4 regions of the Chryseobacterium sp. SIMBA_038 genome follow, and region 3 is predicted to be linked to each of the others. Evidence: riboswitches for the same ligand, from Rfam matches in the RefSeq annotation. Region 3 holds a riboswitch; each other region holds the start of a gene.
The links. Region 3 has a riboswitch for cobalamin ahead of SB689_RS12740 (acyl-CoA thioesterase). Riboswitches for the same ligand answer to the same signal wherever they lie in the genome.
Positions count from the first base shown of each region.

Region 1: linked by a shared signal. The riboswitch ahead of SB689_RS06755 (TonB-dependent receptor) and the one ahead of SB689_RS12740 (acyl-CoA thioesterase) in region 3 are both predicted to bind cobalamin.
Region 2: linked by a shared signal. The riboswitch ahead of metE (5-methyltetrahydropteroyltriglutamate--homocysteine S-methyltransferase) and the one ahead of SB689_RS12740 (acyl-CoA thioesterase) in region 3 are both predicted to bind cobalamin.
Region 4: linked by a shared signal. The riboswitch ahead of SB689_RS12145 (TonB-dependent receptor plug domain-containing protein) and the one ahead of SB689_RS12740 (acyl-CoA thioesterase) in region 3 are both predicted to bind cobalamin.

Region 1 covers NZ_JAWRXH010000002.1:115,619-119,140, forward strand. Annotated here, with positions in the region: gene SB689_RS06755 (TonB-dependent receptor) at 1-1,834, opposite strand, end outside; cobalamin riboswitch at 2,000-2,186, opposite strand; gene SB689_RS06760 (transporter) at 2,286-3,227, opposite strand; gene SB689_RS06765 (cytochrome-c peroxidase) at 3,230-3,522, opposite strand, start outside.
Region 2 covers NZ_JAWRXH010000001.1:771,279-774,800, reverse strand. Annotated here, with positions in the region: gene metE (5-methyltetrahydropteroyltriglutamate--homocysteine S-methyltransferase) at 1-1,767, opposite strand, end outside; cobalamin riboswitch at 2,184-2,368, opposite strand; gene SB689_RS03585 (Lrp/AsnC family transcriptional regulator) at 2,523-2,984, shown strand; gene SB689_RS03580 (Crp/Fnr family transcriptional regulator) at 3,214-3,522, opposite strand, start outside.
Region 3 covers NZ_JAWRXH010000003.1:388,575-392,096, forward strand. Annotated here, with positions in the region: gene SB689_RS12730 (cytochrome P450) at 1-106, opposite strand, end outside; gene SB689_RS12735 (HD domain-containing protein) at 290-880, shown strand; gene SB689_RS12740 (acyl-CoA thioesterase) at 1,047-1,430, opposite strand; cobalamin riboswitch at 1,544-1,724, opposite strand; gene SB689_RS12745 (hypothetical protein) at 1,798-2,598, opposite strand; gene SB689_RS12750 (YcxB family protein) at 2,715-3,200, opposite strand; gene SB689_RS12755 (endonuclease MutS2) at 3,211-3,522, opposite strand, start outside.
Region 4 covers NZ_JAWRXH010000003.1:260,642-264,163, forward strand. Annotated here, with positions in the region: gene SB689_RS12145 (TonB-dependent receptor plug domain-containing protein) at 1-1,540, opposite strand, end outside; cobalamin riboswitch at 1,573-1,750, opposite strand; gene SB689_RS12150 (cytidine deaminase) at 2,107-2,589, opposite strand; gene namA (NADPH dehydrogenase NamA) at 2,694-3,522, shown strand, end outside.

The DNA of each region.
Region 1 (3,522 bases), on a different contig from region 3:
ATTTTTTCTGTATCGATAGATCATGCGTATACCAAGGCTGTATATGATTAACAGCAATATTGTTCTGATTGATATCGTAACGCTCTCCTACATAAATGAAACTGTAATTGAAAGCCCAATCCTTATAATCCGCCATTAAAGTAAATGTTCCGCTGTGCCAAGGTGTGTAAGGGATTTGATCTCCAAAGAAAGACTCTTCCCTGTCGGAAAAATCTCTTGCACTTTGATAAGTGTAGCTTAATAATGGTTTGATTTTTACTTTTCCGACCTGCAATTCTGCCTGAATATTGACATCTGCACCCAAAATTTCAACATAATCAAGATTCTGCATTGTCCATCGGAACATACTTCCATTAGGAGAAGCAATAATTTTATCCTTCACCTGATTGAAATATCCGTCCACTTTTACATAAAAGCCTTTAAAAAAGTTATTATTATCGTAAAATTTTTGATAGGTAAAACCAAGATCGTATTGCTCCGTAAATTCGGGTCTTAAAGAAGAGCTTCCGATTAAAGTGTAATACAAATCATTGAAAGTAGGCATCCTGAAAATACGTTTATAGAAACTTCGTACCGTAAAATCTTTAGAATCAAAAGGCTGATAGCTTAAAAATGCGGCCGGCGTCCATTCTGTTTTGTCGGGAGCTTTGGTGTTAAGCTCTACTTTTTCATGAACAAAAGTTCCCAAAACACTTCCTAAAAATTTGAATCTGTTCCATTGATAAGTTGTTGCAAAAGCCACAAGCGAAGTATAACGGGTAGGATAAGAAAACTGCCTCAAATCGGCATCCAGCGTATTATACTGAAAGTCTACACTAGCACTCACATCCCAATTCGGGGTAATAGAATACAGATTGGAAGAAGAAAGATATAGCTCCTTCTGGATATATTGATTCTGAATCTTAATTGAAGAAACCGTATCTACATATTTAGTATAATCGTATGCAAATTTAGCTTTGAACTGTGTTTCAAATTTTGGAAAGATCTTTTTTCTGAAATTAGCCTGAACGAAATAATTTTCATCAACCATTCTTTGCCCTCTTGCATCAAAACGGTTGTTTACAATAGCTCCGGGAATTCCTCGGTTTGATAAATAGCCGTAACCTCTTACATTCCAGCTTCCGTTACTTAAAGTTCCGTTAACGCTCGTCTCAAAACGTTTTGCTTTGATATCAGAATCAAATCTTTTAAAAATCGTATCATAAGCAACTGCTCCGTCAGGATATTTCCGCGAATATCTATATTTATAAACACCATCACTCTGCATAAATTCTGAACTAAAACTTGCAGAAACTTTATCCGAAATTTTCTGTTCTAAACGAAATGACGGATTAAAAAGATCGATAGAACTGTTTTTTAATCTGACAACGAAATTTGTTTTCTGATTTCCTTTAAAGCTTGGAGTTTTAGGCTGAAGATAAATTGAACCTGACGATCCAAAGTCTTTTGCAGGTTGAAAAATTTCGCTTTTCTGTCCGTTATACAGTGAAATTTCCTCAATGTCATCTAGTGAAAAACGGCCAAGATCTACTAATCCGTTTTGGGCATTTCCTAACTGAATTCCATCATAAAAAACTCCGACATGCTGGCTTCCTAAACTTCGAATGTTGATGGTTTTCATTCCGCCAATCCCACCGTAATCTTTAATCTGAACTCCGGAAAAATATCGCAATGCATCTGCAACCGACTGGCTGTTCAGTCTTTCTAATTGTTCTCCTGAAAGGGTCTGCGCAGGAAGAATCTCTTTAAAATTCTTTTTGTAAATGTTAACAGCTTTAATCGATTTCTCTTTTATACTGTCTTTTCTGGTTTGAGAAAAGTATAATTGAGCCATTAGCACAAAAATTGTGATAATAACTTTATAACATCCAGAAGTAAATTTTGATACCATTAGCTCTTTGAAAATAATAACGCTAATGGATATAAGAAAGCAGCAATGAAAAGCACAGCAATAACTGCACAGAATCATTGTTGTCCTAAGCTTTATTCCACGAAAGCGTCAAACGTTAAATCTTCTGGCAGGTCTTCTGACTTACTCCATTTTTGAAATCCTTCCCATTAAAAAAACAGTGGATATAATTTTCAAAAACTTTTTTGTGGAGCTTACAGCAGCGGGTCTGTTCCGGATTTACACCGAATTCCCTTTTAAGCGCTTTTTAGGGCTCACCAGATTTCGGCAAAGATAGAAAATTATCGGCAGATACAATATTTTGATTAATTAAATGATTTTCAGTTAAATAACAAAAACATCCCGTTAAAATTTTAACGGGATGCAAATAATTATGTTAAATTCCAAAGTTGATAAAAACACTCAATCGGGATTTCGCTTCAATATCTCCTCCTGCTAAATTAGAATAAGCGGGAAGCATTACTTCACTTCCCAAACTAAACTTTTTATAAGATGCTTCAAAACCCAATTTCCCATACAAAGCACTTCCTGCGGTATTGGGTAAATCTTCGCGAAACTGCTTATTTCGGTCATACACTTCTCCCTGCATTCCTGCTTTTCCTGAAAAAATTACTTTTTCATTGGAAATAAATTGATAGAATCCGGTGGCTGAATAATTCCATTGGTTTCCAAAATCATAATGCTTTTTGTTCTCTATTTTAATCGTATAATCTGTATTTAAAAGAACTGCAACTTTATTTTTCTGAAATTTATAATTCAAAACCATCTGATAATCCCAGCTTCCTGTTCCTAGCTGAAAACTCGGATTAACGCCTGTGATTCCTTTCTCGTCAAACTTTCCTAAGGGAACTTTCACTCCAACTCCTCCATTTAATTGATGAATATTATCCTTTGAGTTGATCAATTGATAGATTCCCATCAAGTTCAAATCTCCAATTCCATTGATCTTAATATCACCCTGCATTGTTTTCTTTTCATGAAAATGAAATGGCAAACTCGCATACACACTTAGTTTTTTAGTTAAAGGAATTTTACCCCAAAGCTGAATGGTATTGAAATATTGATCCTGCGTTAAATCCTTTACAAATAGATTTTCTTTTGCTTTATAATGCTGCGCAAAATATTTAATTCCGATAAATTGTGGATTCAATAAAGATTCAAAACCAGAAGAACCGTTTCCTGCAGCACATCCGCAAGCATCACAATCATCAAAAACCATTGCATGAAAATCAGTTGGAATATAAAGACTGTCACCGATTGTGTTCGCCTGAAATAAATTACATAAAATCAAGCTTATTATTAATAGTATTCTTTTCATGTTTACTCAGCAAATTTTGGATTTGAAATAAAGTTTTTATCAGACAATGTTTTTAGAAAGGCAATAATAAACTGCTTCTCCTGATCGTTCATTGCAATTCCGATGTGTCCGTTTTGTTTTAATTGAGGATCAAGATTGGGTTGATCTTCCACATTATCTGAATAGAAATTAAGTACTGCATTTAAGGTATAAAATCTCCCGTCATGCATGTAAGGCGCAGTATATTCAATATTTCTTAAACTCGGAACCCGGAATTTCATCCAGTCGTTTTGATCAAGCGTTACCCGATATCGTC
Region 2 (3,522 bases), on a different contig from region 3:
AATCTGTTTGCAAGTCAATGAACGAGGTTGATCGTCACGAACAAAAGACCATTGAAGAATCGTTACAGGTCCCGTCAACATTCCTTTTACCCATTTTTGAGTTAAAGATTGAGCATATTCAGACCAATAAACCGTCATTGGATTCGGTCTGTGAACGTCTCCAAAAATTACTGGCGGTTTTACGCATCGACTTCCATAACTCTGAACCCAGCCGTTTTGAGTAAACGCAAATCCTGCCAATTGTTCCCCGAAATATTCCACCATATCGTTTCGCTCAAACTCTCCATGAACCAAGACATCGATCCCGATTTCTTCCTGCCAACGGATGGTTCTCTCGGTTTCCTGTTTTAATAAATTGTCGTATTGTTCGACATTCAGTTCTCCTTTTTTGAATTTTGCTCTCCAAGTTCTCACTTCTTTTGTCTGTGGAAACGAGCCAATTGTTGTCGTTGGGAACAAAGGAAGTTGCAAAACTTCCTGCTGTGTTTCTTTCCTGATATTGAACGGAGAATTCCTCTGCGCATCTTCTTCAGTCGTCACATCAACACGGTTTTTCACATCCTGATTGTGAATTAAGGTTGACGTTTTACGGTTTTCAATCGCCTTTTTATTTTCAGCTAAAGCTTGTAAAACATTGTAATCCGGATTTTCTGAAGCTAATTTTTTTAAATTAACAATTTCATAAACTTTCTGTTTCGCAAAAGCCAGCCATTGCTTGATTTCAGGTGATAAAATATCTTCATTTTTCTCAGAATCAAGGTCAAAAGGAGAGTGTAGCAATGAACAAGACGGTGCAATAAAAACTCTTTCCGAACCAATTTTTTGAATGGCAGTTTTAATGATGTTTAATGAGTTTTGGAAGTCGTTTTTCCAGATATTTCTTCCGTCAACAATTCCTAAAGAAAGGCTTAAAGTTGTTGGGATATTATTTAAAACTTCATCCAATTGTTCAGGACAACGAACCAGATCAATATGCAAAATATCGATAGGAAGGGAATTTGCCAAAGCAATATTATCTTTTAATCCATCAAAATAAGTAGCTACAATGAATTTCAGGTTAGGAAATTGTTTTCTGATTTCAGCATAAATAAACTGATATGTTTCTTTCGCTTTTTCATTTAAATCTAAAGCTAAAAATGGCTCATCAAACTGAATATATTCTGCACCATGATTTTCAAGTTCTTTTAAAATCTGAATATAAACGGGAAGTAAGTTTTGTGCTAAATCTAATTTGTCAAAACCTTCTTCTTTTTCCTTTCCTAACAATAAATACGTCAATAAACCGATAATAACAGGCTTTGCATTGATTCCCGCCTGTTTTGCGCTGATGAATTCTTTAATAATTTTGTTGGAAAATAATTTAAACTCCTGATTTTTCTGAAATTCAGGAACGATGTAATGATAATTGGTATCAAACCATTTGGTCATTTCCATGGCGGTGATATCCAATCCATCTTTCTGGAAACCTCTTGCCATTGCAAAATAAAGGTCAAGTTCAGATTTTTTGAGAGCAATTTCCTGATAACGTTCCGGAATTGCTCCAACCGTTAACGTCATATCCAAAACCTGATCGTAATATGAAAAATCATTACATGGAATAAGATCAATTCCTGCTTCCTGCTGTAATTTCCAATTTTGGTGAGTGGTGGTTTTTCCAACTTCCAACAATTCGTCTAAAGGGATCTTGCCTGACCAATAGTTTTCACAAGCTTTTTTAAGTTCTCTGTTGCTACCAATACGCGGATAGCCTAGTAAGTGTGTTTGCATTTCTTTTAAACTTTTAAATTAAATTTGATTTTAAAAGTTCTTCAGACACTTCGAAATGCTATCGAGGAAAAGAATTTATGGAATAGAGTAGATACAGTGAGGACGTAATTTTTTCTTTAAATAAAAGAATTGGCTTAACATTTTTTATTTTTTTTGACGCAAAGTTTTAATTCAATTTTCTATATTATTTAAGCGGGCAAAGAAGAATCAATAAATTGATTTTAAGAAGCTGGTGTATAAAACATAAGCTTCATCAGCGACAAAGTCGCAATTCTTTGCTCCCTAAAAATAAGAAGCTATCATAAAAAATCTTTGCGTTTAAAAATTCAATCAAGTTAAAATTCAATTTAAAATTTTAAACCAAAATACGTTCAAAAGTATCATCTGTATGACCCAAAAGCTTCAAACCGCGAAAGCATTGTCAATTCGGAACAGGCAGGTCTCCTGACTTGTAACAGTTTTTGTCATCCTTCCCGTTTTCACAGTGGATCTACTTGGACAAAAACTTTTTTGTGTTACTTACAGTTGCGCGACAGTTCGTGATTTTCACACGATTCCCTATTAATTTACCTTAAGTAAAACCTTTTCCGTTTGATGAAGTATGTTAAAGAACAAAATAGAGTTCAAAGATATTGATTAAAGTGAATTGATTGGCTTAGTACTAAATATTAAGTATAATATTTCGTTTAAATCAATTTGAAAAGATATTTATTCTTTAAATTTGAAAAATAAAATCAAAAAAAGAATATTATTCTGTGGAAAGACTCGACGAAAAGGATCTTCAACTGTTAAGAATCCTACAAAAGAATGCAAAATTGACCGTAAAAGAGTTAGCGAAAGAAGTTAATCTTTCAGCATCGCCTGTTTTTGAACGAGTGAAAAGACTCGAACAAGAAGGTTATATTAAACATTATGCAGCCGTTTTGGAAGCTGAAAAACTGAACCGTGGTTTTACCGTTTTTTGTCAGGTCAAACTGAAAATTCATGACCGTTCTGTTGGAAATGAATTCGTGAAAGATATTCTACAGATTGATGAAGTTGCGGAATGTTATAATATTTCCGGAGATTTTGATTTTCTCCTAAAAGTTCAGGTACGAGATATGAAGCATTATCAAGATTTTGTGTTCAATAAATTGGGCTCTGTAAATTCCATCGGAAGTACGCACAGCACTTTTGTGATGGCGGAAGTGAAGAATATTTATGGGGTGAATATTTAGTAATTGTAAATTTTAACCACAAAAGAGGCAAAAGCTAATTGATACCCATTATTAGGAGACAATAGTTTTCAAAAGAATAAAAATCAAAGATTTTTAAAACTAATGTGTTCTTATTTGCGGTCGATCGATTGACTTAAAATACTAATGTGTTAATCTTTTGTAACTTTTGACTCCGTCGAATCTTCGATTTGTGGTTAAAATGAAAAGTTTAAACAATTTTTATTTTAAATTATCTCCGACTTCTAATCCTGCTCAAAGAAACAGAAGTAATTCCCAGATAAGACGCAATATAATGTTGCGGAATTCTGCGGATAATCTCTGGAGACTGCTCAAATAATTGATTGTATCGTTCTTCCGGTGTATCTTTTATTCTGGAAATAAATAATTTTTGATACTTTAAAAGTCTTTGCTGAAGGTTATTATAATAGAAATCTTTGATGTAAGGATTACGCTCCATTTTCTGTCTGAAATCTTCAAGAGAAGCGCTGTAAACAGTGACAGGTTCTATTGTTTCAATATTATAAAGACTTGGCAGGCT
Region 3 (3,522 bases):
GATGGTTTCCGCTGATGACTTCCAACGGATGGTTAAGCCCTTTAAATAAAGAATATAGCTTTCTTTTTCCTTTAATTTCTGCCGGATAATTAAACTCTGGATGCATGTTAAATATTTCTATTAAAAATACAATTAATCTCTTACATAAATGAGCTTTACAATCAAAACCCTTATTTTTGTGATACTATTTGGTTGGAATTTTAATTAAATATATCGTGGTGTGACATTTAGACGAAATCATTTTGAATTAAGAGATGCATCCAATCAATAAATACTATAAAAATTAAAAATGAAGATACAGAAGGAGATCGATTTTATTTTAGCCGTTGATGCTTTAAAAAATGTACAGAGAAGAAATTACAATGCCGATGATTCGAGAAGAGAAAATACCGCTGAACATTCATGGCAGATTATTATTTTAGCTCAAATTCTTTTTCCATATGCGAAAAATAGGGCAGATGTTGATTTGTTAAGAGTAATAAGAATGCTTTCCATTCACGATTTAGTAGAAATTGAAGCCGGAGATACTTTCCTATTTGATGAAGCAGCAATGGTCGGGAAATTTGAAAGGGAAAAAAAATCCGCTCAAAATATTTTCGGAATTTTAGATGAACCTTTACGTACTGAGTTCTTCAATCTTTGGCTTGAATTTGAAGAAGAACAAACTCCTGATGCTATTTTTGCCTGTGCGATCGACAGAATTATGCCTTTCATTTTAAATTCTCACACCTCAGGAAAAAGCTGGACAGAAGCCGGAGTAACTGAAAATCAAGTCAGAAATATGTTGGAAAATGCAATCAGCAGAGCTTCAGATGAAATGGGAGAGGCTTTTCAGTATTTAATGATTAAAAATTTGGAAACTGAGAAAGTTGTGAGATAATTTTATACTAAATATTAAAATAAATCATCAACTTTAACATCATTTTTGTCATTCCCGCAGGGAATCTAATCCACTTTGTGGAGAAACTTAAGACTCTAAATTGAAGATTTTTTTAAGAATAAAAGAGGTTTCGGCGGCCTTTGGCCGCCGAAACCATAAAAAGGATTTATAATATTTGAATTGGTTTCTTAAATTCATCAATCGCCACAAAAGTAAAATCACCCACAATTGCTCTTTCTCTTTCGTAAGAATACATTTGTTCGGTGTAGATTTCTACATTTACTTTCATACTTGTTGTTCCGACGTGAGAAACTTTACCAATTAACTCCACAATCGTTCCTGCAGGAATTGGTCTTTTAAAATCAATCTTGTCGCTGCTTACTGTAACCACTCTTTTTCTGGCAAATCGGGTAGCGGTGATAAATGCCACTTCATCCATCAATTGCATCGCTGTACCTCCAAAAAGGGTGTCGTAATGATTGGTTGTATTAGGGAAAACGGCTTTAAAAATGCTGGTTTCGGATGCTTTAATTCTTTCTTCTGTAGTCATATTTCATTATTAATTAAAGCGAAAAGAAAGGATATTAGAACAAACAGAAAATAACAGGAACATAGAAATTCCTGAAAAAAACTATTGATCAATAAACTTCAGATCGCGAAAGTTTTTGTCTTAAAGAAATAGGCAGGTCTCCTGACTCGTAACATCTTTATCTCCTTCCCATGCCTTGCACAGTGGATTCTTGATAAAGACTTTTTGTTACTTACAGTTGCGCGACAGTTCGTGATTTTCACACGATTCCCTTTTAATCTGCGGTTAAGCAGAACCAGTTTCTAAAAAGCCAGATGCCATCAGCTAGAAGCCAAAAGCAAAATAACTTTTCGTTGCAAAAATAAGGATTATATGAAAGATAAACGAATTATTCCGGATTATTATAGATGATCTGGCTGATAACTTTTCCTTCTTTGATCGTCCAAAGCGTGGTGTAGCGGTTTTCTCCTGAGCCATTGATCATGTAAAGGAAAATATGATCATTATCGATAGAAGTCACTCCAACATTATTGAAGTCCATTGCTGGTTGGAATAAATTTTTAATAGCTTCTCTCACAAAAACAGAACCTCTTCCAGGTTGTTGAATCCTGATAGATTTAATTTCCGTCACACCTTCAGGAAGTTCATTACCGATTCCCCAAGGTCTTACTTTATCAATGGTAAGGATTTTTCCGTTAGCATCTTTTTCCTTTTTACGATAACTCGCGGTGGATGGGTAAACATCAATAATAACTTTACTTCTCTGATTAGCCGGAATTTTCGGATCAGTATTATCTGTGAAAATAAGAGATTTTCCGTTTTTAGATTTTGATGGAGTGTAAGGTGGTAACTGATCGATGTAAGCGATACGGTCTTTATTAACCATACCTTCTTTGTTTAACGAATCGTATCTTACGAAAGGTTTTTCAGTGTCGTCTTTGTCAGGGTATTTGATCCATATCCATTCTGTTTCTCCGGGAGCGGGTTTTACATATACAAAAACATCTCCTCGGCGCATACGGATCTTATCCACAATTTTTCGGTAATTATCCTTAGCAACACGTACCATGGCATAGCCTTCTTCAGCTTTTACAACTCCAAAAGGAACTTTATTTTGCCCTTTCATTAAGCTCAAAGAAAAAACACTGAAAATTGATAAATAAAATACTTTTTTTGCGGAAATCATCATGAAAAATTTTTGACTCTTCAAATATATAAATTAAATGCTTTTTCTGAACATAATTATATATTGTATTAATGATAAAAAGAAAGAGAATGCATATAAACATTCTCTTTTCTATAATATTAATCATTTCTAAGTTTCGCTTTTACGCCATTATTTTTAATAATCGTTCTGAGCGTTACAATTTCTTGTTTTGTAAAATCCTTTTTAGGAATCATATTCATGGTTTGCAAACTGTGATAAATAAGAAACCAATCTTTTAATTCTTTTACTCTGGAAACCGTATTCCAATGAAAATCGTTCTCAAATGTCTCTCCTTCGGTTTTAATTTTATCTTCAACGAAAGTATACGAAATATTTTCCTGAATTTTTTTGTCTGAATAATAAGCTTTTTTAATACTAAAATAACCTCTAAGAGTCATGAAAACCCATAAAACAAGTAACCAAATGGAAGCATTTTGAAAAATATCCCGCTCATCGCCATCCAGAAAACCTTTAAATATAAAAAGTAAAACAGCAATTATTGGAAAGCCAAAAAATCTTATTAAAGAACCTTTTAAATAAAAACTCCAAAAATCCTTGAAAGTAATTTGTGTTTTTACAGTCATACATTAATCATTAAATCCTCTCCAATTCCTCAGCACTAATCGTTGTTTTGAAAGTTCCGTAATTCACAATTACTTTATTTCTGGATATCTTTTCAATCGTCCCGACACTTGTGCTTCCTGTGATACGAACACGTTGACCAATTTTCATCCAAACAGCGCGGTCAGTTTGACGTTTTTCCTCTATTTTTTCGTTAGTTTCCGTAATTTTTTCAATAACGTCTTCTTTTTTCAGCTGTTGCGTAATTTTTCTTTTTACAACCTGAAGTCTTTTCGTTTCATCTTTATCAGCTCCGATTTTCCTGAATTTTTCCTGTTCTAAGAT
Region 4 (3,522 bases), 130 kb from region 3:
TCAACTGTTTACCAGTATCAAGATTGGTAGATTTGGTGTATGAATAGCCTAGATTCGTTCTCAAATTATGCTTCCCGAATTTTTTTTCATAATCGATTCTGGATTCAATTCCGTAGGATTCAACTCTATTAGTGTTAAAAGCTGAATAATATCCTACCGGACTAGGCAGCCATTGGATCATATCCTTGATCTTCATATAATACGGAGTAACTGAAAGTTGTACACCAGCAATGTTAAACTGATTTCTCAATTCAAACTGATAAGATGTTTCAGGTTTTAAATCTTTATTTCCGCCCGGACTCCAGTAAAGATCATTAAATGTTGGAAATCTGAAATTCCTTGAAGCACTGATTCCCACATTATACCAATCAACAGCATTCCATTTTCCTGAAAACGAAAATTGGAGTGGCGAACTGATATCTTCAACAAAATCTTTTTTAACTCCGGCTTCAAAACGAAGATCTTTCGTTGTAAAATAACGAAGTAATCCCGCTACAGAACCTACATTTCTACTTATATGATCGATTCCGGATGCATAACCTTCGCCTTTATTAACCTGAAATTCTGTAATTAAGTTGAAATTTAATTTTGGAACAATAAAATAATTAAAATCATTTTTCAGGATATAATTTTTCCCTGTTCCGCCACTCGTTTTTGGCCCGTTGATATTGCCAAAATATTGGAAATTTTCTTCTGTATAAGCCGCTTTAAATGAATTGCTGAACTTAGATTTATTCCAATCCCAAGAAATTAAACTTCTTACATTTTGAGTTTCATATTTCGTCGGAGTCTGGCTTTCAAAGAAAACAGGATAATGCTGATTTCCATTAAAAAACTCAGAGATCCAAGAGATTTGGTGATGAGGTGTTATTTTATAAGCTGCCGAAAAATTGAAATTGGTATTATTGTATTTTCCGTTTCTGTTGATATAATTATTTGATTGTTCAACTTCATAATCATTTTCACTAATAGAATAATGACCGGAAGCCTTAAAACTGAATTTCTCATTGCTGTAAGAAGCTTTGAGCAAATTATTAAAAGTACCGAAAGATGCCGCCTCAGAAAATAACGAAGCGTGAGCTCCTCTGTTAAAATCCAGATTGTTATTTAAATGGATGCTTCCACCGATCGCGCCACTGCCATAACTTACACTTCCTCCACCTGATTTTACAATAAGCTGATCAAATCCCCCAAAAGGAATATTATTAACATCACCCTGACCCAAAAAGTTAGAGTTAATATTAATTCCGTTCCATACAAAGGCAGTCTGCGAAGCTGTTGTACCTCTGAAAGATGGTGAAGAAACCGCTCCACGACCATTTTCTTTGATATAAACGGCAGATTGAAAACGTAAAATTTCAGAAAGATTGGTTGAGTTTTTCTCAGCATCCTGAGGAGTAATGGTGGTAACGTTATGAAAAAGCTTAACCTTACTCATTTGGTTATCAAAAACGTAAACGGTGTCAATGGTTTTCTCCTGTGCGAAAAGAAAACAACCATAAGACGAAAAAAGCAGTACTAAAGATCTTTTTATATCCATCACTATTTTACTTTTCCTCCGAAAGCAATCTATTTTTTTATTATGATTTTGGCAGGTCTCCTGACTTTCGCTTTTCTACACCTTCCCGTTTGCACAGTGGTTTTTCGTAGAAATTTCGGTTGCGATTTACAGTTGCGGGGACAGTTTGGGGGTCTCACCCAATTCCCTTTTCATTCCAATACACTGGAAACCAAAATTTTTGCAAAGATAATTTATTAAATTGAAATGCAAAATCGTAAAAGGCTTAAATAATTACCCATTAACAATTTTATTTATTTTTAGGAGCTATTTCCCGCTTTCCGTTACAATCTTTTTTTTTCAAAAAAGGATTTTCTCTGCAATCGGGGCTAGGGTATTTGTCGCCTTTTCAATTGTTCCCGTCATTGCGAACCGAAGGTGAAGCAATCTCATAAAACAATTAGTGATAAAAAAGATTGCTTCGTCGCTTTGCTCCTCGTAATGACAATAAATTTTGCTGAGTGAAACGCCTTTGCGAACGAAAAATATTCTCAATGATTTTAAAGAAAACCTTTGCGATCTTTGCGCTAAAAAAAAGCACTCACAAACTATAAGAAAGTAGCATCAAAATAAAACGGCAACAAATCCTTAATAGAATTCACTTTCACGACCACATCATTCATGCTCGAAAAATAAAGATCAATATTTTCATTCTGTTTGGTTTCATATTCAATTAAGCTTTGTCTGCAAGCTCCACAAGGTGGAATGGGCGGATTTTTCTCATGAAATTCTCTTGGTCCGCCAACAATAAAGATCTTTTTAATCTTTTCATTCGGAAAATTGGCTGCTACCCAGAATAAAGTCGTTCTCTCAGCACAAAGTCCTGACGGAAAAGCCGCATTCTCCTGATTATTTCCAGAAAAGATTTCTCCATTCTCCAATAAAACCGAACAACCCACCAAAAAGTTGGAATAAGGAGCGTAAGCATTTTCTCTGGCTTGTTTTGCTCTTGCGAACAAAGTATTTTCTATATCGCTAAGTTCACTGCTATTTTTAAAATATTCGTAACCTATCTGTATGTCTTTTTTCATATATTGTGGACCTAAAAAAGGGGGATAAAATTACCTCTTTTTCACCAAGTGGGCAATATTATTTTGTCCTTCAAAATTTTAAATTAAAATTCAAAACATCAAACATGTTATACACTCCTATAAAATTCAGAAATGTTGAAGTAAAAAACCGTTGGGTAATGTCCCCGATGTGTATGTATTCTAGTGAAAACGGAATGGCTAATGATTTCCATTACGTACATTACGGAAGCAGATCGCAGGGCGGAACAGGATTAATTATAGTAGAAGCAACCGGCGTAGAACCTCGTGGAAGGATCACCAACCATTGCATGGGAATCTGGAATGACGAACAGGCGGAAAAACTACAGAAAATTGTTGAGTTTGTTCACAAGAATTCAGACAGCAAAATAGGAATTCAGATTGCACATGCAGGAAGAAAAGGCTCAACTTGGAACAATTTGCAAATTCCTGTTGAAGAAGGTTGGGAAACCGTTGCGCCAAGCCCGATTCCTTATCATCCGACAGAAAGAATTCCACACGTTTTGACAGTAGAAGAGATCAAAGAACAGGTTCAAAACTTTAAAGAAGCAGCAAGAAGAGCTGTAAAAGCAGGTTTTGATGTGGTCGAAATTCACGGTGCACATGGTTATTTGGTTCACCAGTTTTTATCTCCGCTTTCCAATATCAGAACGGATGAATATGGAGGAAGTTTTGAAAATAGAATCCGATTTTTATTAGAAATTGTAGATGCTGTAAATGAAGAATTAAATGAAAATGTTGCGCTGTTTGTAAGAATTTCCGGAACAGAATACGCTGAAAATGGCTGGAATATTGAAAGCAGTGTAGAATTGGCGAAAATATTAAAAAATCATTCAGTTGATTTGGTAGATGTCTCAAGCGGGGGAAACATTCATGGAGTAAAGATTCCTCTTTTTGATGGCTATCAGGTTCCTC